One region of the Streptomyces sp. NPDC005483 genome, then DNA from elsewhere that is predicted to be linked to it. Evidence: riboswitches for the same ligand, from Rfam matches in the RefSeq annotation. Region 1 holds a riboswitch; each other region holds the start of a gene.

Region 1 (7,469 bases):
CCCCCCACCCGGCCGGACGGGCGCCCCGGACGGCGGAGACGGCCCCGGAGATGACAGCCCGACGGGACGCGGCCCGAGCAGCACCCCCGCAGCCACAGCTCCCCCGCAGACCGGACAAGAAGCAGCCCCGCGCCCGCTGGCACCCTCACGCGCCGTGACACACACAGCCGCCACCCGAGACCGACCGGCCCCCACTCGGCTGGCACCCGGTGACCGCCCGGACGGGGGCCGTGACCCCGGACCGCACGGTCGGAACATCCCTGTGCGGCGTTCGTCGTCGAGGTCACCGTAAAATCGGCCTCACTGTGTCTGACTCCCTCAACGCCCCCGACGCCCCCCGGTCCCGGCCCGCCGCCGACGAGGCCGCTCTGCACGTCCCCGGTGTCTCCGTTCGGCACACGCGGGTCAAAGGGGAGCCGCGGTTTCCGGACGGGCCCAGCGCTGATCCCGCGGGGTCGCACTTCGAGCGGCGGATCCGGAGTTTCCAGCCCCGGCGCAGCCGGGTGACGGCGGGGCAGGCGGACGCGTTGCAGCGGCTGTGGCCCACGTGGGGCCTGGACATCGACGGACAGCGCACGATCGACTTCGGCGAGTTGTTCGGAAACGACAACCCCGTCGTGCTGGAGATCGGGTTCGGGATGGGTGAGGCCACCGCGCAGATGGCCGCCGCCGAGCCGGGGACCAACATCCTCGCCGTCGATGTGCACACCCCGGGACAGGGCAATCTGCTGAACCTCGCCGAGCAGCAGAAGCTGACCAACGTCCGGGTCGGCAACGGCGACGCCATCATCCTGCTCCGCGAGATGCTCACCGCGGACTCGCTCGACGGGCTGCGCGTGTACTTCCCCGACCCCTGGCCCAAGAAGCGGCACCACAAGCGGCGGCTGATCCAGCCGGAGTTCCTGGACCTGGCCGCGACCCGCCTGAGGCCCGGCGCGCTGCTGCACTGTGCGACCGACTGGGAGCCGTACGCCGAACAGATGCTCGACGTACTCACCGCGCACCCGGACTTCGAGAACACCCAGGCAGGCGGCGGTTTCGCAGCCCGTCCCGGATTCCGGCCGCTGACCCGTTTCGAGGGGCAGGGACTGGACAAGGGACACGTCGTGAACGACCTGCTGTTCCGCCGCGTACAGCACGGCGACCGAACCGACCCAACCGACCGATCCGACCAGTCCCCCACGGGCGCCTGAGCATCCCGCCCCACCTGCGGGCGGCGCCTCTGTCTCGTTAAGGTCGATGTCGTGGCCACCTTTCCTCCGTATCCGACGCATCCCGGTAACCCGCCCGGCGGCGGTGCGCTGCGGCACGCGCACTGGTGGCAGCGGAAATGGGTGCGCTACGGCGCCCTGATCACGCTCCTCGCGCTGTCGGGGCTGGTCATCCTCGCCCTGGTCCGCCAGCAGACCGGTACCCAGGGGTTCCTGGTCGGGCTGGGCCTCGCCGTCCTGCCCGTACCGCTGCTCATAGCCGCGTTCCGCTGGCTCGACCGGGTCGAACCGGGCCCCTGGCGCAATCTGTTGTTCGCCTTCGCCTGGGGCGCCTGCGCGGCCGCGCTGATAGCGATCATCGCCAACAGCTTCGCGACCAAGTGGATAGCGACGGCGACCGCCGACCCGACCGGCGCGGACACTCTCGGCGCGACCGTGATAGCGCCGATCGTCGAGGAGTCGGCCAAGGCCGCAGCCGTTCTGCTCGTCTTCCTGTTCCGCAGACGGGACTTCACCGGGATCGTCGACGGCGTGGTGATAGCGGGAGTCACCGCCACCGGCTTCGCGTTCACCGAGAACATCCTCTACCTCGGCACCGCCTTCGGCACCGACCAGCTCACCGGCGACCGGGGCATCGCCTCCGTCACCGCGGCGACCTTCTTCGTGCGCGTGGTGATGTCGCCGTTCGCGCACCCCCTGTTCACCGTCCTCACCGGCATCGGCTTCGGCATCTCCGCGCTGTCGGCGGAACGCCAGCGCGTCCGGAGGATTCTCGTCCCGCTGTCCGGGCTGCTGCTCGCGATGGGCATGCACGCCACGTGGAACGGCTCCTCGACGTTCGGGCAGTTCGGCTTCTTCGCGGTGTACGCGATGTTCATGCTCCCGGCGTTCGCGCTGCTGACCTGGCTGGTCATCTGGACGCGGCAGCGGGAGCTGAAGACCGTGCGCGAGGAGCTGCCCGCGTACGCCGTCGCGGGGTGGCTGACGCCGACCGAGCCGTATGTGCTGGGCTCGATGCGGGCGCGGCGGGTGGCACGGGACTACGCGCGGCGGCAGTTCGGCGGGCGGGCCGCGGCGCGGGCGGTCTCGCAGTACGAGGCGTACGCGACGTCCTTGGCGTTCCTACGGCACCGGGGGCGGCTCGGGCGGGCGAACGCGGACTTCGTCGTACGGGAGCGGGAGTTGCTGCACGAGCTGTGGCGACGGCGGGACGTGGCGCGTCCCGCGCTGGACCACGCGGCCCGGACGACGGCACCGCCGGTACCGGTGGCCGCGCCGCCCTGGCCGGTGTACGGCGTGTACGGATACCCGGCCCAGCCCCCGCACCCGGTCCACCCGGTCCAGCCCCCGGTCCACCCGACGGTGCCCTACCCCGCGTACAACCCGTACCGGACATAGACGGACGTAGATCCACGCAGCGGTCGAGGGGTGTGCCGGAGGGTCAGGCCGACGCCTCCGCCAGGCGTCCCAGCTCCTCCTCCGTCAGCACCAGATCGCCCACTCCCAGCAGCGCGGGAAGCTGTTCCACGGTGCGGGCGGACGCGATCGGGGCCGCGACCGTCGGCTGGGCGGCGAGCCAGGCGAGGGCGACCGTGGCGACCGGGACGGTGTGGGATTCGGCGATGTCGTCGAGCGCTGCGAGGACCTTCCGGCCGCGTTCGGTCTCCAGGTGCTTGCCGGCGCCCGCCTGGCGGGGGCTCTCCACCGTCGTACCGGCGCGGTACTTGCCGGTGAGGAACCCGGAGGCGAGGGCGTAGTACGGGACGGCGGCCAGGCCCTCCCGGGCGGCGACTGCCTCGAGTTCACCCTCGTACGTGTCGCGCGAGACCAGGTTGTAGTGGGGCTGGAGGGCGACGTACCGCGCCAGGCCCTCGCCGTCGGAGAAGGCGAGGGACTCCGCGAGGCGCGCGGCGGAGATGTTGGAGGCGCCGATCGCCCGCACCTTGCCCGCCTTCACCAGCTCGTCCAGCGCGCCGATGATCTCCTCGACGGGGGTCTCGGGCTTGTCGAAGTGGGTGTAGTACAGGTCGATGTGGTCGGTGCCCAGGCGCCGTAGCGACGCCTCGGCCGCCGCCTTGATGTTCGCGGCGGACAGGCCCGGGAAGTCGGGGTGCTGGCTGACCTTCGTGGCGATGACGACGTCGTCGCGGTGGCCGCGGGCCGCCAGCCACCTGCCGATGATCGTCTCGGACTCGCCGCCGGAGTTCCCGTCGACCCACGACGAGTACGAGTCGGCCGTGTCGACGAAGTTGCCGCCGGCCGCGGTGTACGCGTCGAGGACGGCGAAGGACGTGGCCTCGTCGGCGGTCCAGCCGAAGACGTTGCCGCCGAGGGAGAGCGGGAAGACCTCGAGGTCGGAGGAGCCGAGCTTGCGAAGAGAAGTCATGCCATACGTCAACGCCCGCGCCGGACGCCGGTCTTCCGCCACGGCCGCAAAGTCCTCGTAAACAAACGGAATCAGCCGCTCCGAAGCACCGGCAGCCCTGACGTCGGGGGGACGTCGTCAGGGCTGCCGGAGTTCGCGGGAACTCGCGGGAACGTCAGGGGGTGAGGCCCTTGCCGCGCAGCCACGTCATCGGGTCGATGCCGTCGGCCGAGCCGCCCGGGTGGACCTCCAGGTGCAGGTGCGCGCCGGTCACGTTGCCCGTGGCGCCCACGCGGCCGATGACGTCACCCGTGCCGACCTTCTGGCCGACGCTGACATTGATCGAGGACTGGTGGCAGAACCACAGCTCGGTGCCGTCGTCGAGGGTGAGGATCGTGCGGTAGCCGTAGGAACCGGCCCAGCCGGCCTGGGTGATGGTGCCGCTGTGGATCGCCTTGATGAGCGTGCCCGTGGGGGCGGCGAAGTCCAGGCCCGTGTGGTAGCCGGAGGACCACAGCGAACCGGCCTGACCGAAGGTCCCGGTGATGGTGTACGACGAGGTCGGCAGCGTGTACTGCTTGGCGAGCTCGGCCAGGCGCGCGGCCTCGGCCTTCTTCGCGGCCTCCTCCTCCGCCTTCTTCTTCGCGGCGGCGGCCTTCTCCTGAGCGTCCTTCTCCGCCTTGGCGGCGGCCGCGTCGGCCTCCTTCTGGGCGGCGTCCGCGACGGCCTGGGCGGCCTTGGTGTCGATCTGGTCCTGCTGCACCTCGGCCTGGGCCAGGATGCGCGAGCGCAGCGCCTCACCGGCGTCCGAGGTGCCCTGGGCGGTGTCGGCGGTGGTGGCGCCGACGCTGCTGAAGGCGCTCGTGTCGTCCGCGGCGGTGTCGGAGTCGTTCGAGATGAGCGAGCTCACGGAGCCCAGGTCGGGCATGGAGATGGAGACCGGCGGCTTGCCGGTGTTGGCGCTGGCCATCCCGCCCGCGCTGACGGCGGCTATGACGCCGACGCCGAGAACGGTGGAGCTACGGGCGAATCCTCCGCCGCGCTGCTTGGTGACGCGATGCCGGCCTCGTACGGGAGCGAGGGAGTCCGCGGTGGGGTTCCACTCGCCGAGCGGGGCCTCGTCGTCGGCGCGGTAACCGCCGTACACGAGGGTGTCGCTGTTTACGTACGGCGCCTCGGGGGCAGGCGGGTTGGACGCCACGTGGGCGCGCTCCTTTCCTTCCTTCTCGCCTACCGGGTTAGCTGACGGGTTCGGAGCAGGAAGGTCTCCTACGCGCGTATACCGGCCGTGCTGCCACGGCGGCGTACGAGCGATTCACCCCAAGTTGGTGGTTCCCCGGTTCCCTTGCGGAATTCGGCGCGTGAGCACGGAGCCGTCTCTTGTGACGGCTGGGACGACCGCGCTGCGTTATCGAACGTTAATAGACCCGGGGGCCCGATTCCAAGCTGTTCCGCTTGATCATTAACGAAATCCCGCTGGACTTACGGCCCATGAACGGCGAAAAACGGGCGAGTTGGCCCTTCCTCAGGCAACACACAGGCATTGACGGTATGTCAGCTCTTGCGCGGAGGGCGGTCACTCACTCACCCGGCGTCACGAAGACGTCGTACCGTGTGACACGGCCGGGAAAACACTCAGGGCCGGAGTCCAGTGAATGGACTCCGGCCCTGAGCCTTGAGTAGCGGGGACAGGATTTGAACCTGCGACCTCTGGGTTATGAGCCCAGCGAGCTACCGAGCTGCTCCACCCCGCGTCGTTGTGTGACCAGCATACGTCATCCGCGAGGTGGTTCGCGCCAGGGTTGTTCCGGAGGCCCGGTTTCCCGCTCGGCGGCGTACCGTGGCGCCCCTCACGCGCACGAGGAGGGGCCCATGGCGGCAGCCGATGAGCGACCGGTGGAGATCGGCAAGCGGGACATCCCGCTGTCCGGCGGCCGGACGCTGCGGGTGACGGAGTTCGGCAACGGCAGCATCCGACTGGCGGTGCAGGCCGGTTCTCCCTATGTGGTGACGAGCCTGGAGCAGATCGACGACGGAGCCGTCCTGAGACTCTCTCCCGGCCGCGAGGGGTCCAACGCCCACCGGAACTGGGTACGGGACCAAGGGGCCGCCGCGGACGGCCACGGGGAGTGAGCCTCGCCCCGCCCCCGATGGTGTAGCGGGCTACACCGTGCGCCGGGGGTCGTTCGTCTAGCGTGAGCCGCATGTGGAAGTCGGTGCGGCGTGCGGCGATGGCGACCGTGCATCTCTTCGTGGCCGCGGCGATGTGCTTCGGCGTGTACCTCTTCATCACGGTGCTGCTGATCGCCGCCGTGGGCACGGTCGCCGTGGTCGGCTGCTGGCTGCTGCCCGAGGCCGTGCTGCTGATACGGCGGATCGCCGGCGCCAAGCGGAACCTGACCACTCTGTGGACGGGCAGGGAGATCCCCGAGGCGTACACGCCGATGACCGGCACGCTCCGCGAGCGGCTGCGCATCTCGGTGCGGGACCCCGGCACGCTCAGGGACTTCCGCTGGATGCTCGCCTACTACCTCTACGGCGCCCTCCTCGCCCTCGCCCTCGCCCTCCCGCTGTGGCCCCTCGGCCTGGTGGTCGACGGTGTGTGGGCCGGGGCGCTGCGCCGCGACCCCGTCGTCCTTCCGCTGATCGTGCGGCTCGCGGACACCGAGGCCCGCTGGTCGACCGTGCTGCTCATGCCCTCCCCGAAGGCCAGGCTGGCCCGGCGGGTCGAGGAACTGAAGGAGACCCGGGCCGACGCGATCGCCGCGCACGAGGCCGAACTGCGCCGCATCGAACGGGACCTGCACGACGGCGCCCAGGCCAACCTGGTGGCGCTGTCGATGCGGATCGGCCTCGCCAAGCGGGCCTACGACCGTGACCCCGACGCCGCCCGCAAGCTGCTGGACGACGCCCAGTCGCAGGCCGAGCAGGCGCTGACCGAGCTGCGGCACGTGGTGCGCGGGATCCACCCGCCGATCCTCACCGACCGGGGTCTGGTCGGCGCGGTGCGGGCGCTCGCCGCCGGCAGCGGACTGGCCGTGCGTGTGGACGACGGCGGTCTGGACGCGGGCACCCGGGCGCCCGCGGCGGTGGAGGCGGCCGCCTACTTCGTGGTGGCCGAGTCGCTCACCAACGTCGCCAAGTACAGCGGTACCGACCGGGCCGAGGTCCGGCTGGCCCGGACCCGGCGCGGGCTGACCGTGCGGGTGCGGGACGAGGGCCGGGGCGGCGCCGACGAGTCCGCGGGCTCGGGGCTGCTCGGGATGCGGCGCAGGGTCGCCGCGCTCGACGGGACCTTCGAAGTGACCAGCCCCGCCGGGGGCCCGACCGTGATCGATGTGGAGCTGCCGTGCGTGTGGTGATCGCCGAGGACAACGCCCTCCTGAGAGAGGGGCTCGTCCTCCTGCTGACGTCCTCCGGGCACGAGGTCGTGGCCGTCGTCGGCACCGGCCCGGAGATCCTGCCCGCCCTGCTCGACCACCGGCCGGACGTGGCCGTGCTCGACGTGCGGATGCCGCCCGGGTTCCGCGACGAGGGGCTGCGGGCCGCCCTGGAAGGGCGGGAGCGGATCCCGGGACTCCCGGTGCTGGTGCTCTCGCAGTACGTCGAGGAGTCGTACGCCGCCGAGTTGCTGGCGGGCGGCTCCAGCGGGGTCGGCTACCTCCTGAAGGACCGGGTCGGCCGGGTCGACGAGTTCCTCGACGCGCTGGAGCGGGTGGCGGCGGGCGGCACCGCGCTCGATCCCGAGGTCGTCACCGAGCTCCTGACCCGCCGTCGCGACACCCCGCTCGACTCCCTCACCCCGCGCGAGCGCGAGGTGCTGAAGCTGATGGCCGAGGGGCACGACAACACCACCATCGCGAAGACTCTCGTGGTCACCGAGCGCGCGGTCA
Region 2 (7,469 bases), on a different contig from region 1:
CGGCCCGCGCCTCGAACAACGGGCTGAGCAGCTCCATGACCTCGGGGGAGTAGGCGTCGGTGGCGGTGCTGGTGCGGCGGACCTTGTAGCGGCGGTGCTTGGCGTTCGACTCCAGGTAGTCGGCGACGATCGCCTCGCGCTCCACCCCCAGGGCGAGCAGAGTCACGGCGATGGACAGACCCGCGCGGTCCTTGCCGGCCGCGCAGTGCATGAGGGCGGGCACGCTGTCCCCGGCGAGGGAGCGCAGCACCTCGGAGTGCTCGGCGGTGCGCTCCTTGACCATCGTGCGGTATGAGTTGATCATGCGCTGCGCGGCCTTGCCGTCGCCGAGGAGCTCGCGCAGCTGCTCTATGTCGCCGTCCCGGACCATCTTCCAGAACCAGGTGCCCTCCGCCGGGTCGCTCAGCGGCAGGTTCACATTGGTGACGCCCGGCAGGTCGACGTCGGGGCCCTCCAGCTTCTGGTCCGCCGCGTTGCGGAAGTCGAAGATCGTGTGCAGGCCGAGGGAGGCCAGGAAGGCCGCGTCGTCCTCGGTCGCGTGTGCGAGGTGACCGCTGCGGAACAGCACCCCGTACCGCACCCGCCGCCCGTCCGCCGTCGGCAGTCCGCCCACATCGCGGAAATTGCGGACACCTGACAGTTCGGGTTCGGTCGACGGGATCTGCTGCGTCACGGGGGCTCCTCCCAGCCGGGCTCCGCCGACGCGACTCGTCGGCGGGGCGCGCTCTCGACCATACGACATGGATTCCTGGGGCAATGAGTTGTCCACAGGGACGGCAATCACTTGTCCACAGCCGTTGCAGCCAGGGCTGTCAGCCATTGATGATGTTGGTGCCTGAGTGCACCTGTTGGCACCTGTTCGAATCTGTGAGGGACACCATGCTGGAGATCGCCGACAACGGCCGTACGTGGATTCTGTCCGGGCCGGCCAGCAGCTACGCCCTGCACCTCACGGCCGAGGACGAGCTGCTGCACCTGCACTGGGGCCCGAGGATCGCCCTGGCCGACGCCGAGACCCTCGCCGTACGTCCGCTGCCCGAGTACTGGCCCTTCGAGTCCCCGCTCGACGGACGCGAGGAGTACCCCGTCGAGGGCGGCCCCCGCTTCACCCGCCCCGCCCTGTCCGTGCGCACCGACGAGCGGCGCGGCACCGAGTGGAGCTTCGAGGCGTACGACACCGAGGGCGACGAGCTGCGGCTGCGGTTCCGCGACGGCGGGCTGGGCATCACGCTGCACTACCGGATGCGCGACGACATCCTGGAGCGCTGGGTGACTCTGGACAACCAGGGCCCGGCCCCGGTCGAACTGCTGCGCGCCGACTCCGCCACCTGGACCCTGCCCGACCGCGAGGACGGCTGGCGACTGTCCCAGCTGCACGGCCGCTGGGCCGCAGAGTCCCTGCTCTCCCGGACCCCGCTCACCTACGGCGAGAAGGTCATCGGCAGCCGCCGCGGCCACACCGGCCACCAGCACCTGCCGTGGGTCGCGCTCGACACCGACGCAACCGAGGAGCGGGGCGAGGTCTACGGCGTCGCCCTCGGCTGGTCGGGGTCCTGGCGGATCGCTGTGGCGCAACTGCCCGACGCGCGCGTGCAGATCACCGGCGGCGCCGGATACGACGACTCGGGGCTGCTCCGGCTGGCGGCCGGGGAGTCCTTCACGACGCCCCTCTTCGCCGGTCTCTGGAGCGACGAAGGCTTCGGCGGCGCCAGCCGAGCCTGGCACGCCTACCAGCGGGCGTACGTCATCCCGGACGCGGACCAGGACCGACCCGTGCTGTTCAACTCCTGGGAGGCCACGAACTTCGACATCTCCGAGGAGCAGCAGCTCACCCTGGCCCGACGTGCCGCGTCGATCGGCGTCGAGCTGTTCGTGGTCGACGACGGCTGGTTCGGCGCCCGCACCAGTGACCGGGCCGGGCTCGGCGACTGGGCGCCCAACCCCGACCGCTTCCCCTCCGGCCTCAAGCCGCTCGGTGACTCCGTGCGCGCGCTCGGCATGCAGTTCGGCATCTGGGTCGAGCCGGAGATGATCAACCCGGACAGCGAGCTGTACCGTGCCCACCCGGACTGGGTGCAGTACCAAGCGGGACGAAAGCGGACGGAGTTCCGCAATCAACTCGTACTGAACCTCGCACGCGAGGATGTTCAGGAGTATCTGTGGGAGCAGCTCGACACCCTGCTCTCCTCGGCCCCGATCGACTATGTGAAGTGGGACTTCAACCGCTGCTTCACGGACGCGGGCTGGCCCGGCGAGCCCTACCCGCAGCGCCTGTGGGTCGACCATGTGCGCGGCTTCTACGCCCTGCTGGACCGGTTGCGGGAGGCTCACCCGGGCGTGGCCTTCGAGTCCTGCTCGGGGGGTGGCGGCCGGATCGACCTCGGGGTGCTCGGCCGTACCGACCAGGTGTGGACCTCGGACAACACCGACCCCCTCGACCGGCTCGCCATCCAGCACGGCTTCAGTCAGATCCACCCCGCGCGCGTGATGGCGGCCTGGGTCACCGACAGTCCCAACACCCAGCTCAACGGACGGGTGAGCTCTCTGCGGTTCCGGTTCGTGAGCGCGATGGCCGGAGTGCTCGGAGTGGGTGGGGACCTCTCGGAGTGGACCGATGAGGAGCTCGCCGAAGCCGGGCGGTGGGTGGGTCTCTACAAGGAGATCCGGCCCCTGGTGCAGCGCGGCGACCTCTACCGGCTGCGGCCTCCGCGGGGCGGACTGAGCGCGGTGCAGTACGTGCTCGGGGGCGAGACCGTCGTCCTCGCCTGGCTTCAGGCACAGAAGTACGGCGAGCCCGTCCCCTCGCTGCGGCTGCGGGGGCTCGACCCGGCGGCGTCGTACGAATGCCCCGAAACGGGCGAAGTTCACCGGGGGGTCGTATTGCTGCATCACGGGCTCCGTACCGGTTTGCGTGGAGACCTTGATGCGACGGTTATCCGACTGCGTCACATATAGGGCTTCTGTCCGAATTGATGGCCTCCTTCCAGCTCCGCCCGGGATGAGGGTTCCTGTGAATTCGTGACGTGAGGAGCGTCATATCCGTGACGGTGCGTCGCCCGTCATGTTCACGTAATTCGCAGGCCGCTCAAGGGGATTTGGGCGGGTGGAGGGTGCTCGATTCACGCAGGGTGACCGGTAATTCGCATTCGGGATCAAGGGAAACGCATATCCGGGCAACCTCTCACTTGTCCCTTTGTGTCTTGCTCGTTTACGTTCGCCACCGATCCGGTCGGACGCCCAATCCTGCCGCCGAACGGATTCCCCACACTCACTCACCCGTGCACGGCAGGAGCGGGGGACCCACAGGTATCACCGCCTGTTCCGGTCTCCGGAACGGCTTGGGGTATAGCCGCGTCTCGGCGCGGCCGGGCATCTCCAGCCCGCACCCGACAGCTCACCTCGCAGGCGCCGGAGAGGAATTCGCCATGCCCGCGAAGGGTAAGCACCGCCGTCCGAAGTCCCAGCGTTTCACCCGCTCGATCGCCGTCGCCGGAACCGGAGGCGCCGCGCTCGCGCTGCCGTTCATAGGCGCCACCGGCGCTCACGCCGCCACCCCGCAGTCCGTTTCGGAAAAGGCCGTTCAGTCGATTCCGGTCTCGCAGAAGTCCGCCGAAAAGACCGCTGCCGAGAAGAGCACCGCGAAGACCTCGACGGTGCGCACCTATTCGGTGCGGGTCGGCGACTATCTTTCGAAGATCGCCGATGAACAGAACGTCAGGGGTGGCTGGAAGAGGCTCTACGCCGACAACCGTGCGGCCATCGGCGACGACCCGTCGCTGATCCACCCGGGCCTGAAGCTCTCGATCGACAAGAAGGCAAAGGCGAGCACGGCGAAGACCGGGTCCTCCTCCTCGGCGTCCTCGGCGAAGGCCGAGAAGGCGGAGTCGAAGAAGTCGTCCTCGAATTCAACGGCTGCCACCCAGAGCTCCGACACGACCAGCAGCTCCAGCGGCTACACCCTCCCGGTCAGCGGCGCCACCATCGGAACGGGCTACCGCGTCGCGGGCAGCATGTGGTCCAGCGGCTACCACACCGGCGTCGACTTCGTCGTCCCGACCGGCACCTCGCTCAAGGCCGTGGCCGCGGGCACGGTCGTCTCCGCGGGCTGGGGCGGCGCCTACGGCAACCAGGTCGTCATCAAGCTGAACGACGGCTACTACGCGCAGTACGCCCACCTGTCCCAGCTCTCCGTCTCGGCCGGTCAGACCGTGACCGAGGGTCAGCAGATCGGCCTCTCCGGCGCGACCGGCAATGTGACCGGCCCGCACCTGCACTTCGAGATCCGCACCACGCCGGACTACGGCTCCGACGTGGACCCGGTCGCCTACCTCCGCTCGAAGGGTGTCGCCGTCGGCTGACGCCCCCCTGTGCCACCGAAGGCCGGACCCCGATCCCCGGGTCCGGCCTTCGGTGTTTCGTCAGCGACTCCCACGCGTGAGTGTGTGCCCCTTCATGATCACTTCATTGCGTTCTTGTGGCGAGGGGGCTCAGGGCGTCGACAGGGAGGGGAGGGTGGAGACAGAGTGAACTCCGTTGCCGCGTAAGCGCTTTCTACGACCTTCGGAGGTCACCGTGTCCGGCGTCGACCGACGCACCGTCTTCAAGGGCGCCGCAGCCGCGGCCGCCCTCACCCAGTTCTCCTGGGCCCAGTCCCGTACCGCCGCCGCGGCGGCCGGCGACGACGACGACACCGAGCTCCACTGGCTGGAGGGCTCTCCGCCCGACGCCCACGCCGGTGCCACCTGGGGCGTGCCGTGGGCGCGCGGCACCCACCGCCCGGAGCAGCGGTTCCGGCTCGCCACCACCGGCGGCGACGAGGTCCCGGTCCAGAGCTGGCCCACCGCCTACTGGCCCGACGGCTCGGTGAAGTGGACCGCGCACGCGATCGCCCCCGACGCACCGCGGGCCGACGGCTATCTGCTGAGCGCGGGCAGTCCGGCCGAGCCCGCCCACCGGGTCACCGTCGGCCGGGGCGTCGGCGGCCGGATCGAGGTGTCGACCGGCGTGATCACCGCCGTCTTCGGGGCCAAGGGCTCCGACACCGTCGTACGCGGCATCCGGCGCGGCACGACCGAGATCGCGCGCGACGGACGGCTGGTGGCCCTGCGCCAGGACTCCGTGCGCGAGGGCGCGGACCTCGACAGCTTCGCGGGCCGGATCGAGAAGATCACGGTCGAGCAGGACGGCCCCGTCCGTGCCGTGATCCGGGTCGAAGGGCGGCACCGGCACGGCGGCAGGGCCTGGCTGCCGTTCGTGCTGCGGTTCGCCTTCTTCGCCGGTGCGGAATCCTTCCGCCTGGTGCACACCTTCGTCTGGGACGGCGAGCAGCGGCCCGGCTCCGACCAGGGTGACTTCCTGCGCGGACTCGGCGTCCGCTTCACCGTGCCGCTGAGCGATCAGCCCTACGACCGCCACGTGCGGTTCGCCGACTCGGGCGGCGGCCTGTTCAGCGAGGCCGTCCAGGGAGTCACGGGGCTGCGGCGCGACCCGGGCGCGGCGGTGCGGGCCGCGCAGATCGCCGGCGAACGGCTGCCGGACACCGCCACCTGGGACACCCGGGTGGCGAGCCGGCTGGCGTACATCCCGCGATGGGGCGACTACACGCTCACCCAGCCGACCGCCGACGGCTACCAGATCCGCAAGCGCACCACGGCGGGCTACGGCTGGATCCCGGCCGCGGCCGGACAGTGCGCGGCCGGCTTCGGATACGCCGGCGGCGCGAGCGGCGGACTCGCCTTCGGCCTGCGGGACTTCTGGCAGCGGCACCCCGCCCAACTCGATGTGCGCGGCGCCGAGTCCGCGGCCGCCGAGGTCACCCTCTGGCTCTACTCACCCGAAGCCCAGCCCCTCGACCTGCGCTTCTACCACGACGGCCTCGGTCAGGACACCTACGAGGAACAGTCCGACGGCGGCCTGGAGATCACGTACGAGGACTACCAGCCGGGCTTCGGCACCCCGTACGGCATCGCCCGCACCAGTGAACTGACCTTCTGGGCCGTGGCGAAGACCCCGCCCGCCGATGTCCTGGCGGCCCAGGCGAAGGCCGTGGCCGCACCTCCGCTGCTCGCCGCCACTCCCCAACGGCTGCGCTCCGCAGGCGTTTTCGGCGACTGGGCGCCCGTGGACCGCTCCTCGAAGGCCCGCGCGGTGCTCGAGGACCACCTCGACGACCTGTTCGCCTACTACCGCGACCAGCGCGAGGAACGCCGCTGGTACGGCTTCCTCGACTACGGCGACGTCCAGCACACCTACGACAACGACCGGCACGTCTGGCGCTACGACATCGGCGGATTCGCCTGGGACAACTCGGAGTTGGGCACCGACCTCTGGCTCTGGTACCACTTCCTGCGGACCGGCTCCGCCGAGGTGTTCCGGTTCGCGGAGGCCATGACCCGGCACACCGGCGAGGTCGACGTCTACCACCTCGGCAAGTGGGCGGGCCTCGGCACCCGGCACGGAGTGCAGCACTGGGCGGACAGCGCAAAGCAGGTCCGCATCTCCACGGCCGCCAACCGTCGCTTCCACTACTACCTCACCGGCGACGAGCGCACCGGGGACCTGCTGAGCGAACTCGCCGACGTGGAGCTGACGTTCCTCGAGGTCGACCCGCAGCGCAAGGTGCGCACCGACGGCTACGAGCCCGGCGACCGGCACGCCCTGTCGGTCGGCTTCGGCACCGACTGGGGCGGGATCTCGGCAGCCTGGCTCACGGAATGGGAGCGGGGCGGCCCGGGGGCGGCCAGGGCGAAGGCCAAGCTCGTCAACTCGCTGCGGACCATCGCCGCACAGCCCCATGGCTTCTTCACGGGGGCTGGTCTGCTCGACGCCGACACCGGGAAGTTCGCCGTGGCGACCGACACGGCCGTGAACGTGTCCCATCTCAGCGCCGTGTTCGGCCTCGTCGAGACGAACAGCGAGATCGTCTCGTTGCTGGGCGACGAGGAACCGGAGTTCCGAACGGCCTGGCTCGACTACGCGCAGTACTACAACGCCACCGACGCCCAGAAGCGTCAACTCACCGGCTCCACCTGGAAGTCGGCGCTCCCGGCCGCACATTCGCGCATCACCGCGTACGCGGCCCAGCGCAAGAACGACCCGACGCTCGCCACGCGCGCGTGGAACGAGTTCTTCACCGGCGCCGACACCTACTTCCCGTCCAACGACTGGAACCCGGTCACGATCAAGACCCCGGCTGTCCTGCGGCCCACGCGGGAGATCCCCTGGATCTCCACCAACTCCTCCGCCCAGTGGGCCCTCGCGGCGATCCAGAACCTGGCCCTGATCGGAGACCGGATCCCGTCATGAGACGCCCCCTTGCGACCGCGGCCACCGTCGTGGGTCTGCTCGCCGGGGCGATGCCGCCCGCCCTCGCGTCCGGTGCCTCGACCGTCGTACGCCCCGACGACGGACGTATCGCCTACGAGGGACACTGGGGCCGGACCGCCGAAGCCGCCGTCACCGTCAACTCC
Region 3 (7,469 bases), on a different contig from region 1:
CCGGGTTCGACGGCCTCCCGGCGCCACTGGGCGTACTGCACGGCATCGGCCAGGGCCCGCACCGCACGCTCGGCGGCGGGATAGGCGGGGATGAGGCGGTCGCTGCTCCCGGGAGCGGGCGGTTCTGCGGGGCCCGGCGTGGCGCGCAGCCGGTCCAGGGCACGGAAGGGGTGGTCGGCGCGGATCTTCGGCGGGCCCGCGGCCGCCTGGGGTGCGGTGCTGGTCGCCGCCGACAGGGCCTCCGCGAGGCCGCCGAGCTCGACGTGGACCACGAGGACCGGCTTGCCCGGGACCTGCTCCGCCGCGGACCTGAGTGCCTCGGCGAGGGCGGCGTCGCCGGCGGACCCCTCGCCGACGGCCGGGATGGCCGTCACGATCACCGCGTCGTACGCGTCGTCGGCCAACGCGCGCGCGAGGGCCGCGTGGAAGTCCTCCGGCGCGGCCGCCGTGGTCAGGTCCAGCGGGGTCGACGGCCGCAGGCCCTCGGCCACGCACGCGTCGTAGGTGAGCAGGCCGAGCGATTCGGAGTTGCCGAGGATCGCCACCCTGGGTCCGGTGGGCAGCGGCTGGCGGGCCAGCAGGAGGCCGGTGTCCACGAGTTCGGTGATGGTGTCCACGCGGATCACCCCGGCCTGCCTGAGCAGCGCGGACACCGTCGCGTGCGGCAGGCGCGTGGCGCGGACGGCGTGGCCCTGCGGGGCGGTGCCCGAACCCTGTACGACGACCAGGGGCTTCGCCGCCGCCGTACGCCTGGCGAGGCGGGTGAACTTGCGGGGGTTGCCGATGGACTCCAGGTACATGAGGACGACGTCGGTGTCCGGGTCGTCGTACCAGTACTGAAGGACGTCGTTGCCGGAGACGTCCGCGCGGTTGCCGGAGGAGACGAAGGTGGAGACGCCGGTCACGCCGGTGACGCCGCCGCCGCGCCGGTGCAGCCGGGAGAGCAGGGCGATGCCGATGGCCCCGGACTGGGCGAACAGGCCGATCCGGCCGGGGCGGGGCGCCTCGGGGGCCAGCGAGGCGTTGAGTCGGACGTCCGGGGAGGTGTTGATGACGCCGAAGGCGTTCGGGCCGATGATCCGCATGCCGTATGCGCGCGCGTGGCGCACGAGTTCACGCTGGCGCTCGCGTCCTTCGGGGCCGCTCTCGGCGTACCCGGCGGAGAGCACGACGAGTCCCTGCACGCCATGGGCACCGCACTCGGCGACGACCTCGGGGACGTGCTCGGCCGGTACGGCGACGACCGCGAGGTCGACGGGGCCGTCGATGTCCCGCACCGAGCGGTGTGCCGGGATCCCGTCGAGCTCCTTCTGCTCTTCGGGGAACGCCTTGTTCACGGCGTACAGGCGGCCGTTGAAGCCGTGGTCCCGGATGTTGGCGAGCACGCTGCGGCCCACACCGCCGGGGCTGCGGCCGACGCCCACGACGGCGACGGAACCGGGGGTGAGCAGCCGCTGTACGGACCGCGACTCGGCGCGCTGCTCGCGCGCGTACTGCACGGCGAGCGAGCGGTCGGTGGGCTCCAGGTCGAACTCCAGGCGTACGACGCCGTCCTCGAAGCTGCGCTTCTGGGTGTACCCGGCGTCGGTGAACACCTTGATCATCTTGACGTTGGCGGGCAGCACCTCGGCGGCGAAGCGCCGGATGCCGCGCTCGCGGGCGACGGCCCCGATGTGCTCGAGAAGGGCGGAGGCCACGCCGCGCCCCTGGTGGGCGTCCTGGACGAGGAAGGCGACCTCGGCCTCGTCGGCGGGGGCGGAGGCGGCCATCCCGTCGGCTCCGATGCGGTCGTAGCGTACGGTGGCGATGAACTCGCCGCCGACCGTGGCGGCGAGCCCCACCCGGTCCACAAAGTCGTGGTGCGTGAAGCGGTGGACGTCCTTGGCGGACAGGCGAGGGTAGGGCGCGAAGAAGCGGTAGTACTTCGACTCGTCCGAGACCTGCTCGTAGAAGCTGACCAGGCGATCGGCGTCGTCGACGGTGATGGGCCTGATGCGCGCGGTGCCGCCGTCGCGCAGCACCACGTCGGCCTCCCAGTGGGCGGGGTACTCGTGCCGGTCCGACGCGCTCTGCATGGGCCCCAGAGTACGGCTCGCGTACGACAACGGCGCGAGGCAGTCTGTGGAGAACGCGCGAGAACGCGCAAGGACGGAAGTCGGGCCGAGGCCGCGGTCCGACGTCTCACCCCGGAGGGACTCCAGGTCCGTTCCGGAGACGCTTCACGTGTGGGAAACTGGTCTAGACAACCCTGAACACCGAAGGGCAGCATCACATGGCTGAGCGCCGCGTCAACGTCGGCTGGGCCGAGGGCCTCCACGCCCGCCCCGCTTCCATCTTCGTCCGGGCCACCACGGCCGCAGGTATCCCGGTGACGATCGCCAAGGCCGACGGCAACCCCGTCAACGCGGCCTCCATGCTGGCCGTTCTCGGCCTGGGCGCGCAGGGCGGCGAGGAGATCGTCCTCGCCTCCGACGCCGAGGGCGCGGACGCGGCCCTCGACCGGCTCGCGAAGCTGGTCGCCGAGGGTCTCGAGGAGCTTCCCGAGACCGTCTGAGCAAAGGTGCCCTGAAAAGCATCGAAGGGCTCGTCCGAATTATCGGGCGGGCCCTTCGCATTTCCCTTCCGCGGGCAGCAGAAATAGTCCCCCGCGAATTACTCCCTCTTTGTATACGGTGCCCGTGTTAATGCCGCACACCCGTCACGTTTACAGGATGTTGCGAGGTCCTCACACGGTCCGCGCGGTCCTGCCCGGAAACGAACCGCAGCCGGTGCACCGCGCCCGAGCGCTCGGTGTGCAGCGCCGTGATCGCCCGCGCGCGCTCGCCGTCCCCGCGTGCCACCGCGTCCACGATCGCGCCGTGCTCGACCCAGGACTCCACGGGGTCGGCGGGCGCGTCCACGACGTACATCCACGCGATCTTGTGCCGCAGCTGGGTCAGCATCGAGGTCAGCGCCGGGCTGCCGGAGGCTTGCGCGAGCGTCTCGTGGAACCAGCCCCCCAAGGAGCGCAGATCGTCGCTGTTGCCCCGCCTGGCACGCTCCTGGCCCAGCCTGACCAGGCCGCGCAGCACCTTCAGATGGGCCTCGGTGCGCCGCTGGGCGGCCCGGGAGGCGCCGAGCGGTTCCAGGAGCATGCGCATCTCCAGGAGGTCGGCGCCCTCCTGCTCGGTCGGTTCGGCCACGCACGCGCCCGCGTGCCGCCGCGTCACCACGAAGCCCTCGGCCTCCAGGGTGCGCAGGGCCTCGCGGACCGGGACGCGGGAGACCCCGTAGCGGCGGGCGAGCAGTTCCTCGGTGAGCCGGCTCCCGCGCTCGTGGACACCGGCGACGATGTCGTCGCGGATCGCCGTGCATACCGAGTGCGCCGGAATACGCATGTCCGACCTCCGTCTTAATCCCCGTGAAACGTCGCCGATTGACGTGTGTTCAGTGACTCTATTGCAATGAGCGGGAATTTCCGACGGCGGACCGGAATCCAGGGATATTTTTTGGACAACGGGGCGCTGGAAACGACGAAACCCCGGCTCGGAAGAGCCGGGGCCTCGCCAGGATCGCGCGGTGGGTCGTCAGACGTTCACGCCGTGCGAGCGCAGGTACGCGACGGGGTCGATGTCCGAGCCGTACTCGGGGGTGGTGCGCGCCTCGAAGTGCAGGTGCGGCCCGGTGGTGTTGCCGGTCGCGCCGGACAGCCCGATCTGCTGGCCGGGGGTGACCGACTGGCCGACCGAGACGCCGATGGACGACAGGTGGCCGTACTGGGTGTACGTGCCGTCGGCCATCCTGATCACGATGTTGTTGCCGTACGCCCCGCCCCAGCCGGCCTCGACGACGGTGCCGCGGCCGACCGCGTGCACGGAGGTGCCGCTGGCGGCGTGGAAGTCGACACCGGTGTGGCTGCCGGACGACCACAGGGAGCCGCCGCTCTTGTAGCCGGTGGAGATGTAGGAGCCGGAGATCGGGGCGACGAAGGCGTTGAGGCGCTTGCGCTCGGCCTCGCGGGCGGCGCGCTCCTTGGCCTCGCGTATCTCCTTGGCGCGCGCCTCGGCCTTGCGCTTGGCCTCCGCCGCCGCCTTCTTCTGCGCGGCGGCCTGCGCCTGGGCCTCGGCCTGGGCGTCGAGCTGGTCCGCGAGGGAGTCGCCGACGCTGACGACCGGCATCAGGCCGGTCTGCTCGACGGAGTTGTCGGCGGCGAGCGCCGGGGCGGCGAGGGTGCCGATGACGCCGGTGGTGGCGAGGGCCGCGACGCCTGCCGCGCGGGCGGTGGTGCGCTTGATGCGGCTGGGACGACGGTGCTTCCCGGTGGCGCAGGTGAACGCCATGTGGTGGCTGGTCCTTTCCTTCCTTCTCGCCTACCGGGTTAGCTGACGGGTTCGGAGCAGGAAGGTCTCCTACGGACCCCCTCGCGGTGCGCGGGCGTCCGATTCACCCCAGGGACTTGGTGGGTCCCCGGCTCCCCTGGCTCGCGCCATGCGGGGACTCGGCGATGACTGTCCGGTGCCGCGGGCGCGGCTCGGTGCCTGACGGACAGCCCAGAGGACGCTAAGCGGGGCCACTTTCAATCCCCAAACCGATCGGGGTGTTTGTAGCGCATCCCACAGGGCAGACAGGCAACCTCCTGCCCAATTCGGACATCTAAGAGATCTGGGTGTCGAAGGGGCCCTGGCGACACTCGTGTCACCAGGGCCCCTTCGAGTCAGGGTTCGTCTACTCGGCCGTCACGACCTTGACTTCGCCGATGCCGAGGGCCTCGACGGGCTCCTTGATGGCGGCCGCGTCACCGACCAGGATCGTCACCAGCCGGTCCACCGGGAAGGCGTTCACGACCGCGGCGGTGGCCTCGACGGTGCCGGTCGCGGCGAGTTGCTGGTACAGGGTCGCCTGGTAGTCGTCGGGCAGGTGCTGCTCGACCTGGTCGGCCAGTGTGCTCGCGACGGCCGCCGCGGTCTCGTACTTGAGCGGCGCCACACCGACGAGGTTCTGTACGGCGACGTCCCGTTCGGCGTCGGTGAGTCCGCCCTCGGCGAGCGTGCGCAGCACCTTCCACAGGTCGTCCAGCGCGGGACCGGTGTTCGGGGTGTCGACCGAGCCGCTGATGGCGAGCATCGCGGCGCCCGAGCCGTCCGGGGCGGACCTGAGGACCTGGCCGAACGACCGTACGCCGTAGGTGTAGCCCTTCTCCTCGCGCAGGACGCGGTCCAGGCGGGAGGTGAGGGTGCCGCCGAGGCAGTACGTGCCGAGCACCTGCGCGGGCCACACGCGTGCGTGCCGGTCGGCGCCGACGCGGCCGATCAGCAGCTGCGTCTGGACGGCGCCGGGGCGGTCCACGATGACGACCCGGCCGGTGTCGTCGGCGGTCACCGGCGGTACCGGGCGCGGCTGAGCCGTGGAGCCGGTCCAGGAGCCCAGGGTGTCGGCGAGCAGCGCGTCCAGGTCGATGTCGGTGAGGTCGCCGACGACCACGGCGGTCGCGGTGGCGGGCCGCACGTGCTTCTCGTAGAAGGCGCGTACGGCCGCGGAGTCGATGTTCTCGACGGTCTCCCCGGTGCCCTGGCGCGGGCGCGACATGCGCGAGTCCGCCGGGAACAGCTCCCGGGAGAGCTCCTTGGCGGCGCGGCGGGACGGGTTGGCCAGCTCGTGCGGGATCTCGTCGAGGCGGTTGCGGACGAGCCGCTCGACCTCGCTGTCCGCGAACGCGGGTGCCCTGAGCGCGTCGGCGAGCAGTCCGAGCGCCTTGGCGAGGCGGGAGGCGGGCACTTCGAGGCTGAGGCGGACGCCAGGGTGGTCGGCGTGCGCGTCGAGGGTGGCGCCGCAGCGCTCCAGCTCGGCGGCGAACTCCTCGGCGGAGTGCTTGTCGGTGCCCTCGGAGAACGCGCGCGCCATGATCGTGGCGACACCGTCCAGGCCGGCCGGCTCGGCGTCCAGGGGCGCGTCCAGGAGCACCTCGACGGCGACGACCTGCTGGCCGGGGCGGTGGCAGCGCAGCAGGGTGAGGCCGTTGTCCAGCGTCCCGCGCTCGGGGGCGGGGAAGGCCCAGACCTTGGGCTCGCCCGCCTGCGGCTGCGGGTGGAATTCCATCGCGGCGAGCTCGGTCACTTGGCCGCCTCCTCGTTGTCGTCGCTGGCTTCTACGGTCGCCGCGGCTTGCGGGTCCTCGGCGGCTTCCTCGGCGCTGTCGGCGATCTCGGCCGGGGCGGTGGGCTCGTAGACGAGCACCGCGCGGTTGTCGGGGCGCAGCTTGGCCTTGGCGACCTCCCGCACCTCCTCGGCGCTCACCTCCAGGACGCGTTGTACGGCGGTCAGGGCGAGCTGCGGGTCGCCGAACAGGACGGCGAAACGGCACAGTTCGTCGGCGCGGCCCGCGACGGTGCCGAGCCGGTCCAGCCACTCGCGCTCCAACTGGGCCTGGGCGCGCTCCATCTCCTCGGCCGTGGGGCCCTCCTCGGCGAACCGCGCGAGCTCCTCGTCGATGGCGGTCTCGATGACCGGCACCTCGACATCGCCGGAGGTCTTCACGTCGAGCCAGCCCAGCGAGGGCGCACCGGCCAGGCGCAGCAGGCCGAAGCCGGCCGCGACGGCCGTACGGTCGCGCCGTACGAGCCGGTTGTAGAGGCGGGAGGACTCGCCGCCGCCGAGAACGGTCAGGGCGAGGTCGGCCGCGTCCGCCTCGCGGGTCCCGTCGTGCGGCAGCCGGTAGGCGGCCATCAAGGCGCGCGCGGGGACCTCCTCCTCGACGACCTCGCGCAACTGCTCACCGATGATCTCGGGCAGGGAGCCGTCGCGGGGCGCGGGCTTGCCGTCGTGCGAGGGGATGGAGCCGAAGTACCTCTCGATCCAGGCGAGCGTCTGCTCCGGGTCGATGTCGCCGACGACCGACAGGACGGCGTTGTTGGGGGCGTAGTACGTGCGGAAGAACGCGCGCGCGTCCTCCAGCGTGGCCGCGTCCAGATCGGCCATCGAGCCGATCGGGGTGTGGTGGTAGGGGTGGCCCTCCGGGTAGGCGAGCGCGGTCAGCTTCTCGAACGCGGTGCCGTAGGGGACGTTGTCGTAGCGCTGCCTGCGCTCGTTCTTGACGACGTCGCGCTGGTTCTCCATCGACTCGTCGTCGAGGGCGGCCAGGAGCGAGCCCATGCGGTCGGCCTCCAGCCAGAGCGCGAGCTCCAGCTGGTGGGTCGGCATGGTCTCGAAGTAGTTGGTGCGCTCGAAGCTGGTGGTGCCGTTGAGCGAGCCGCCCGCGCCCTGGACGAGCTCGAAGTGCCCGTTGCCGTGCACCTGCTTCGAGCCCTGGAACATCAGGTGCTCGAAAAGGTGAGCAAGGCCGGTACGCCCCTTGACCTCGTGGCGCGAGCCGACGTCGTACCAGAGGCACACCGCCGCGACCGGGGTCAGGTGGTCCTCGGAGAGCACCACGCGCAGGCCGTTGGCCAGGCGGTGCTCGGTCGCTGTCAGGCCCCCGGTGCCTGCCTGGTCTGT
Region 4 (7,469 bases), on a different contig from region 1:
CCTCACGCAGATGAAGGCGATGGGCCGGGGCACCGCCCGGTTCGTCCCCGCGATGCTCCACGGCGCCGCGACGATGCTGGTGACCGGCGTGATCCTGGTCGGCCTCAATCAGGCCGACGACCAGCACGTCAACAACATCAAGATCGGCGTGAAGCTGGCCCTGCTGATCGTGATCCTGGGCCTGGTCTATGTGAAGCGGGACGACGAGAAGGTGGACAAGAGGCTGTTCGGCCTGGTCGGCGCGCTGACCACGGCCAACGTCTTCATCGCGGTGCTGTGGACCTGACGGCGGCACGGGCGGCGTCGACGGTCCCCGCGGCGACGGCCAGCCAGGCCGCCACGGAGACCCACAGCAGCACCTCACCCGGCGTCCTGAGCCACGGGACGTCCACGGTGGCGCAGACCGACAGGGCCGCGACCGCCGTCATGCCCATGGGGAACACGGTGGCCCAGCGGCGCACGTCGTAGCGCAGGCGCGGCCGTACGAACTCCGCCAGCAGCAGGACGGCGTACCAGGCCAGGTCGAGCACCAGCAGGGCGACGGTCACCGCGCGCAGGACACCGCGGTCGTCGTCGTTCCACAGGTACAGGCGCGCGCTGTCGGCGGCGAGGAGTTTCGAGCCGGCGAGTGCCGAGATCGCGAGCGCGCCGCCCGCGATCCACTGGTCGCCCGGCCCCTCCAGCACCTGGCGCGGGTCGAAGAGGAAGAGCGCGACGCCGTAGAGGACCAGGCCGAGCCAGAACAGCACGAGCGCCGCGTGCGCGAGCCAGGCCGCCGACTCGGCCGCGGCGAGCGTGGCGCCGAGGACCGCGAGGCCCTGGGTGGCCACACAGCAGAGGAACACCCCGCCGGGCATCCGCCGCTTCCAGTGCCGCACGACGAGCACGAGCAGCACCGGCCACAGCAGCGCCGACAGGGCCAGCAGCGCCTCGGCGAGGGTCTGCCGGCCGAGTGCGGAGAACCGGGTGCCGAGTACGGTGGTCGCCGCCACGGCCGTCAGGGCGCCCGGTGTCCCGGCGTCCGCGACCCATCGCGGGCGCTCCCGCAGCAGTCGTACGGCGAACTCGGCGGCCAGCCCCAGCCAGGCCGCGCAGCTGATCACCAGGGCGATCCGGGACAGCGTCTCGTGACCGGTCAGAAGGAGCCCGACCGACACGATGCCGGTCGCCATCACGGCGGACGCGGCCGCGGGTGGGTGCCGCGTCCACCAGACGCGCAGGGGGGAGTGGGGGGAGGTACCGGGCATGTGCCGATGCTAGGAAGCTCCCCGTGCCGTGCGAGCGGGGCGCGCACGCGCGCGTGGGGAAATGGGGGAAATGCACGCGAGTGCGGGCTCTTCGCCCGCCCCCGGTACCCGGCCTCAGGCCGGGCGGACCACGCTGTGGATCCCCGACTCGCCGTCGTAGTAGATCGACTCCTCGCGGACGTACGCGCCCGGCTTCGGGGCGTGGATCATCATGCCGTTGCCGATGTAGAGGCCGACGTGGCTGATGTCGTCGTAGAAGAAGACCAGGTCACCGGGTTGGGCGTCGGCCAGGGAGACCGTGGTGCCGGCGTTGACCTGGTCATAGGTGACGCGGGGGAGGTCGACGCCGGCGGCCTTCCAGGCGGCCTGGGTGAGCCCTGAGCAGTCGTAGGAGTCGGGGCCGGTGGCGCCCCAGACGTACGGCTTGCCGATCTGTGCACGGGCGAAGGCGAGGGCCTTGGCGGCCTTGGTGGCGTACGAGGAGTCGGTCGCCGGCGACGTGCTCTCCTGCGGGGCGGTGGTCTCCTGCGCCGCCTTCTCCGCCGCGGCCTGCTGCTGCGCCAGCTCCGCCGCCTTGCGGGCCGCCTCCTGCTGCTTGCGCTTCTCGATCACCGCGAGACGCGCCTTCTCCTGGGCGGTCAGTTCCGACAGCAGCTCGCGCGCGTCGGCGAGCTTCTTCTGGACGGTCGCCTTGGCGGTCTTCAGGTCGCTCTGCGTCTCGTTCAGCGTCTGAAGGCTCTGGGAGGCCTCCTGGCGCTTCTTCATCGTCGCGGACTGCTCGGAGACGTAGTCGTCGACCGCGCCCTTCTGACGGCTCGTCAAGCGGCTCATCAGCTGCGCCTGGTCGAAGTAGTCCTGCGGGGTGTCGGCGAGCAGGAAGGTCGCCGTGTCGGGCGCGCCGGCGCCGGTGCGGTACTGGGCCGCGGCGAAGGAACCGAGTTCCTCCCGCGCCTCGTTGAGCTTCTGGGTGCGCTGGGCGACGTCGTCGAGGAGCGTGTCGACCTGCTTGCGCTGCTTGGCCGTCTTCTCCTTGGCCGCGTTGTAGCCGTCGGTCGCCGACTCGGCCTGGCGGTAGAGGTCGTCGACCTTCTTCTCGACCTCTTCGAGACTCGGCTTGTCATCGGCCGGCGCGGCGTTCGCCGACTGGGACAGCAGGGCCACGGAGGTGAGGGCGGCCGTCGCGAGGGCCGGGGTCCGTATGCCTGCCACGCGCGTACCGGCGGGACGCGACTTGCGGTGCGACGCCAAGGGAGGCGACTCCTTCCCATGCTCCGCCTACCGGGTTAGCTGTCGGGTTCGGGCGAAGTGCTTCGGAAGGTTTGCCCTACGGCGCTCCCCTGCGCGGGAGTCGGCCGATTCACCCCGGGTTCGGTGGGTCCCCGGCTCCGGGCGCGCGGCGGCGCTGCGGACTCGGCGGAGGCCGTGCGGCCCGGCGAGGTTCGCCGGAGGGGGTCGTACGGCCTGATCGGAACGGTAGCCAACTGGTGTGGCCCCTGTGAAGGTTGATGTTCGATATGCCCGATACATTTTCGTGACCTTGGCCCCAGGGGGCGCTCCGCATGGCCGATTCGGTGTGATGTGCCGTGGATGGGGCGGTCTCTTGCTGGAGTGCCCCTGTTCGATCGCCTTTGGGGACTGGCTCGGGCAACCGGTGACCCGCGTGATCGCCGAGGGGGCAACGATCCGTGCCGTCTGCTCTGCCGACGAAGAGCGACTCGCGCAAGGCGGTGGTGGAGTCCCACGCGTACGGCGTCGCTGCCACCCGGAGGGCTGAGGATCGCCGTCGGCGCGGGCGGGGTGGCCTGACCCTCGTTCCTGCCGGACGACAGGGCGGGCGGCGGGGCCCTTCATGGTCTCCGGGCCACGACGAAAGGGGGCTTGCGCAAGGCGTGAGTGGAGTCCCACGCGTACCGCGTCCTCGCCCTTCCGGAGGGTCGAGGGTCGCCGCGGGCGCGGGCGCGGGCGCGGGCGCGGGCGCGGGCGCGGGCGGGGTGGCCTGACCCTCGTTCCTGCCGGACGACAAGGCGGGCGGCGCGGCCTTTCATGGCTCCGGGCCACGACGAGGGGGGCTCGCGCTAGGCGCTGGTGGAGTCCCACGCGTACCGCGTCCTCGCCCTTCCGGAGGGTCGAGGGTCGCCGCGGGCGCGGGCGCGGGCGGCCTGGGCGTCGTCCCTGCTGCGCGGCAGGGCGCTGCGCGGCCGTTCATGGTTTTCCGGGCCACGACGAGAGGCGGCCCGTCCGCAGGTCCCCGGCGCTCGGCCCTGACGGCCGGCCGGGTCGGCGCCCGTGCCGTGACGAAGGTCTCGTACGGCATGCGCGGGAGCGTGCGGGTGCCGTGCCGCGGCGGGTCTCGCCGTCGACCAGGAAGGCAGGAGGGCGCCGGGAGGCCGGGTCCGGAAGATCGTCGGGTTCCGGTACGGGTGGATGTTCTCGGGGCGGCGGCGGGCTGTCAGTGGGGAGCCCTAGACTCGGAGAGCGATGAGCAGCCTCTTTGACGACAGCTTCCTGGCGGACCTCCAGGCCCCTCGCGGGCATGGGGAGGAACCCCCGCCGCCGCCCGAGGACGAGCACGGACCGGAGCAGGTTCCGGACGACCTGTTCGGTGGGAAGTTCGACGTGCCCCCGGACCGGGACGCCTACTACCGCGACGGCGCCCCGCGCCCGGTGGTGGACCCGGCCACCCTCCTGGAGGGGCTGAACGAGAACCAGCGCGCGGCCGTCGTGCACTCCGGCACCCCGCTGCTCATCGTGGCCGGCGCCGGCTCCGGCAAGACCCGGGTCCTCACCCACCGCATCGCCCACCTCCTCGGCGAGCGCCATGTCCACCCGGGCCAGATCCTCGCGATCACCTTCACCAACAAGGCCGCGGGCGAGATGAAGGAGCGCGTCGAGCAGCTCGTCGGCCCGCGCGCGAACGCGATGTGGGTGATGACCTTCCACAGCGCCTGCGTGCGGATCCTGCGCAGGGAGTCGAAGAAGCTCGGTTTCACCTCCTCCTTCTCGATCTACGACGCCGCTGACTCCAAGCGGCTCATGGCGCTGGTCTGCCGCGACCTGGACCTCGACCCCAAGAAGTTCCCGCCGAAGTCCTTCAGCGCCAAGATCAGCAACCTGAAGAACGAGCTGATCGACGAGGAGGACTTCGCCGCCCAGGCCACCGACGGCTTCGAGAAGACCCTCGCCCAGGCCTACGCCATGTACCAGTCGCGCCTCCGCGAGGCGAACGCCCTCGACTTCGACGACCTGATCATGACGACGGTCAACCTGCTCCGGGCGTTCCCCGACGTCTCCGAGCACTACCGCCGCCGCTTCCGGCATGTCCTGGTCGACGAGTACCAGGACACCAACCACGCGCAGTACGCGCTGGTCAGGGAGCTGGTCGGGACCTCCGAGCACCCGGTGGACGTACCCCCGAGCGAGCACGACCTGCCGCCCGCCGAGCTCTGTGTCGTCGGTGACGCAGACCAGTCGATCTACGCCTTCCGCGGCGCGACCATCCGCAACATCCTCCAGTTCGAGGAGGACTACCCGGACGCGACGACGATCCTCCTGGAGCAGAACTACCGCTCCACCCAGACGATCCTCACCGCCGCCAACGCCGTCATCGAGCGCAACGAGTCCCGCCGCCCCAAGAACCTGTGGACCAACGCGGGCGCGGGCGCGCGCATCACCGGCTATGTCGCCGACACCGAGCACGACGAGGCGCAGTTCGTCGCCGACGAGATAGACCGCCTCACCGACGCGGGCGACGCGAAGGCCGGCGATGTCGCCGTCTTCTACCGGACCAACGCCCAGTCCCGTGTCTTCGAAGAGGTCTTCATCCGCGTGGGCCTGCCCTACAAGGTCGTCGGCGGCGTCCGCTTCTACGAGCGCAAGGAGGTCCGGGACGTCCTGGCCTACCTGCGGGTCCTCGCCAACCCCGAGGACTCGGTGCCGCTGCGCCGGATCCTCAACGTCCCCAAGCGCGGTATCGGTGACCGCGCCGAGGCGATGATCGACGCCCTGTCCCAGCGCGAGAAGATCAGCTTCCCGCAGGCCCTCAAGCGCGTCGACGAGGCGTACGGCATGGCCGCGCGCTCCACCAACGCCGTGAAGCGGTTCAACGTGCTGATGGAGGAGCTCCGTACGATCGTCGAGTCCGGCGCGGGCCCGGCGACCGTCCTGGAAGCGGTCCTCGAACGCACCGGCTATCTCGCCGAGTTGCAGGCCTCCACCGACCCGCAGGACGAGACACGGATCGAGAACCTCCAGGAACTCGCCGCCGTGGCCCTGGAGTTCGAGCAGGAGTCGGGCGAAGGCGAGGAGACCGGCTCGCTCTCCGACTTCCTGGAGCGGGTCGCGCTTGTCGCCGACTCCGACCAGATCCCCGACGAGGACGAGGACGGCTCCGGCGTCATCACCCTGATGACCCTGCACACCGCCAAGGGCCTGGAGTTCCCGGTCGTCTTCCTCACCGGCATGGAGGACGGCGTTTTCCCGCACATGCGCGCCCTCGGCCAGACCAAGGAGCTGGAGGAGGAGCGGCGCCTGGCGTACGTCGGCATCACGCGTGCGCGTGAGCGGCTGTACCTGACCCGGTCCTCCCTGCGCAGCGCGTGGGGGCAGCCGTCGTACAACCCGCCCTCCCGCTTCCTGGAGGAGATCCCGGCGCAGCACGTCGACTGGAAGCGCACCGGGGCGGCCGGCGCTCCCGCGGGGCCGGTCTCGGGGGTCGCCGCGTCGCTGTCGTCGTCCCGTTCCCGCTCCTCGGCGTCGGGTGCGTCCGGCTTCGCGACGCGCAGGACCTCGGAGAAGCCGGTGGTGTCCCTGGCCGTCGGCGACCGTGTCACCCACGACCAGTTCGGGCTCGGCACGGTGGTCGGCGTGAAGGGCACGGGCGCGAACGCCGAGGCGACGATCGACTTCGGGGAAGCGAAGCCGAAGCGGCTGCTGCTGCGGTACGCGCCGGTGGAGAGGCTGTAGCTCAGGAAGCTCAGGAAGGGGGCTGGGCCCGCAGGGTTACGTCGGGTCCAGCCCGTGGCTGCGCAGCCACGGCAGCGGGTCTATGGCCGAACCGCCCGCCGGGTGCACCTCCAGGTGCAGGTGCGGGCCGGTCGAGTTGCCCGAGTTGCCGGAGTACGCGATCGGGTCGCCGGCCTTGACCGTCGTACCGGAGGCGACGCGGTAGCTGGAGAGGTGGCAGTACCACGTCTCCGTGCCGTCCTTCGCCGTCACGACCATCATGTTGCCGTAGGCGCTGTTCCACTGCGTGCGGACGGTGCCGTCGGTCACGGCCATCACCGTCGTGCCGTACGACACGGGGAAGTCGATGCCGGTGTGGACGGACATCCAGTTGACGCCGGACTGGCCGAAGTAGGCGCTGAGGCCCCGCTGCGCGACCGGAAGCGCGAATTTCGGGCGCAGCCGCTCCTTGCGGGCCGCCTCCTCCGCCGCCTTCCTCTTCTCGGCCACCTGCTGGGCCTTGAGGTCGATGCGTTCCTGCGTACGGCTGGCCCGGTCGGCGAAGTCGTCGGCACCGGCCGAGAGGCTCGCGAGCTGGGTGTCCAGCTTGTTGTTCGCGATGGCCGGGTGGACGGCGGTCGTGTCCGCGAGGGTCGTCGAGGTGGTGCCGTTGTCGTCGCCGGTCAGCGTGCCCACGGAGGCAGCGGCGATCCCGGCGACACCCATGACGCACGCCGAGGGGACGGCGATCGTCAGCAGCGCGGAGCGCTTGGCGGGCATACGGCGGCGGGAGCGGTTGGCGTTGCGCGCGGCGACGCGGGAGCCGGGGGCGGCGGCCGGAGGAACCTCTTCCTGGTCGTCCAGGAGGGGGGCGTCGGCGTCGTGTACGGCCGGCATCTCACCGGTGGTGGTGAGGGCGTCGGCGTCCGGCTCGTTGTCGTGCGTGGTGTGTTCGGCGTACGGGTCGCCGTAGGGATTCGCCTCGTCGTGCGCGTGGCTCTCGCCGTACGCGTCGGCCGCCGTGCCCTCGGAGTTCCACTGCGTGGCGTCGTACGCACCGGTGTCGAAGGTCTGCGTGCCCCATTCCCAGTGCTGGGTCTGGTCGGCCGGGGCCGCGGACTGGTCCGGCTGGTGCCAGGAACTCGCGTCCCACTGGCCGCTGTGCTCGGTGCTGCCGGCCTGCGGCGGGATCGCGGCGAGCTGCTGCTGGTCGGCGCCCCACTGCGTGGCGTCGTACGCGCCGGTGTCGTAGGCGGCGTGGTGCTGGGCCGCGTACATGTC

Evidence for each region. Region 1 has a riboswitch for cyclic di-AMP ahead of ABZT06_RS40140 (M23 family metallopeptidase). Riboswitches for the same ligand answer to the same signal wherever they lie in the genome.
Region 2: another riboswitch for cyclic di-AMP. It lies ahead of ABZT06_RS00910 (M23 family metallopeptidase); the one in region 1 lies ahead of ABZT06_RS40140 (M23 family metallopeptidase).
Region 3: another riboswitch for cyclic di-AMP. It lies ahead of ABZT06_RS03910 (M23 family metallopeptidase); the one in region 1 lies ahead of ABZT06_RS40140 (M23 family metallopeptidase).
Region 4: another riboswitch for cyclic di-AMP. It lies ahead of ABZT06_RS19240 (NlpC/P60 family protein); the one in region 1 lies ahead of ABZT06_RS40140 (M23 family metallopeptidase).

The regions. Positions count from the first base shown of each region.
Region 1 covers NZ_JBEXEA010000033.1:18,849-26,317, forward strand. The annotation lists gene trmB (tRNA (guanosine(46)-N7)-methyltransferase TrmB) at 306-1,193, shown strand; gene ABZT06_RS40130 (PrsW family intramembrane metalloprotease) at 1,245-2,609, shown strand; gene ABZT06_RS40135 (aldo/keto reductase) at 2,653-3,597, opposite strand; gene ABZT06_RS40140 (M23 family metallopeptidase) at 3,752-4,777, opposite strand; cyclic di-AMP (ydaO/yuaA leader) riboswitch at 4,789-4,946, opposite strand; tRNA gene ABZT06_RS40145 (tRNA-Met) at 5,257-5,330, opposite strand; gene ABZT06_RS40150 (hypothetical protein) at 5,449-5,709, shown strand; gene ABZT06_RS40155 (histidine kinase) at 5,781-6,938, shown strand; gene ABZT06_RS40160 (response regulator transcription factor) at 6,926-7,469, shown strand, end outside.
Region 2 covers NZ_JBEXEA010000001.1:200,088-207,556, forward strand. The annotation lists gene ABZT06_RS00900 (tyrosine-protein phosphatase) at 1-673, opposite strand, end outside; gene ABZT06_RS00905 (alpha-galactosidase) at 880-2,955, shown strand; cyclic di-AMP (ydaO/yuaA leader) riboswitch at 3,264-3,421, shown strand; gene ABZT06_RS00910 (M23 family metallopeptidase) at 3,426-4,358, shown strand; gene ABZT06_RS00915 (Tat pathway signal sequence domain protein) at 4,573-7,305, shown strand; gene ABZT06_RS00920 (GDSL-type esterase/lipase family protein) at 7,302-7,469, shown strand, end outside.
Region 3 covers NZ_JBEXEA010000002.1:125,869-133,337, reverse strand. The annotation lists gene ABZT06_RS03925 (GNAT family N-acetyltransferase) at 1-2,075, opposite strand, end outside; gene ABZT06_RS03920 (HPr family phosphocarrier protein) at 2,273-2,554, shown strand; gene ABZT06_RS03915 (GntR family transcriptional regulator) at 2,682-3,377, opposite strand; gene ABZT06_RS03910 (M23 family metallopeptidase) at 3,567-4,319, opposite strand; cyclic di-AMP (ydaO/yuaA leader) riboswitch at 4,333-4,493, opposite strand; gene ABZT06_RS03905 (pitrilysin family protein) at 4,705-6,093, opposite strand; gene ABZT06_RS03900 (pitrilysin family protein) at 6,090-7,469, opposite strand, start outside.
Region 4 covers NZ_JBEXEA010000009.1:151,736-159,204, forward strand. The annotation lists gene ABZT06_RS19230 (hypothetical protein) at 1-286, shown strand, start outside; gene ABZT06_RS19235 (tellurite resistance/C4-dicarboxylate transporter family protein) at 264-1,247, opposite strand; gene ABZT06_RS19240 (NlpC/P60 family protein) at 1,362-2,495, opposite strand; cyclic di-AMP (ydaO/yuaA leader) riboswitch at 2,504-2,673, opposite strand; gene pcrA (DNA helicase PcrA) at 3,726-6,209, shown strand; gene ABZT06_RS19250 (M23 family metallopeptidase) at 6,246-7,469, opposite strand, start outside.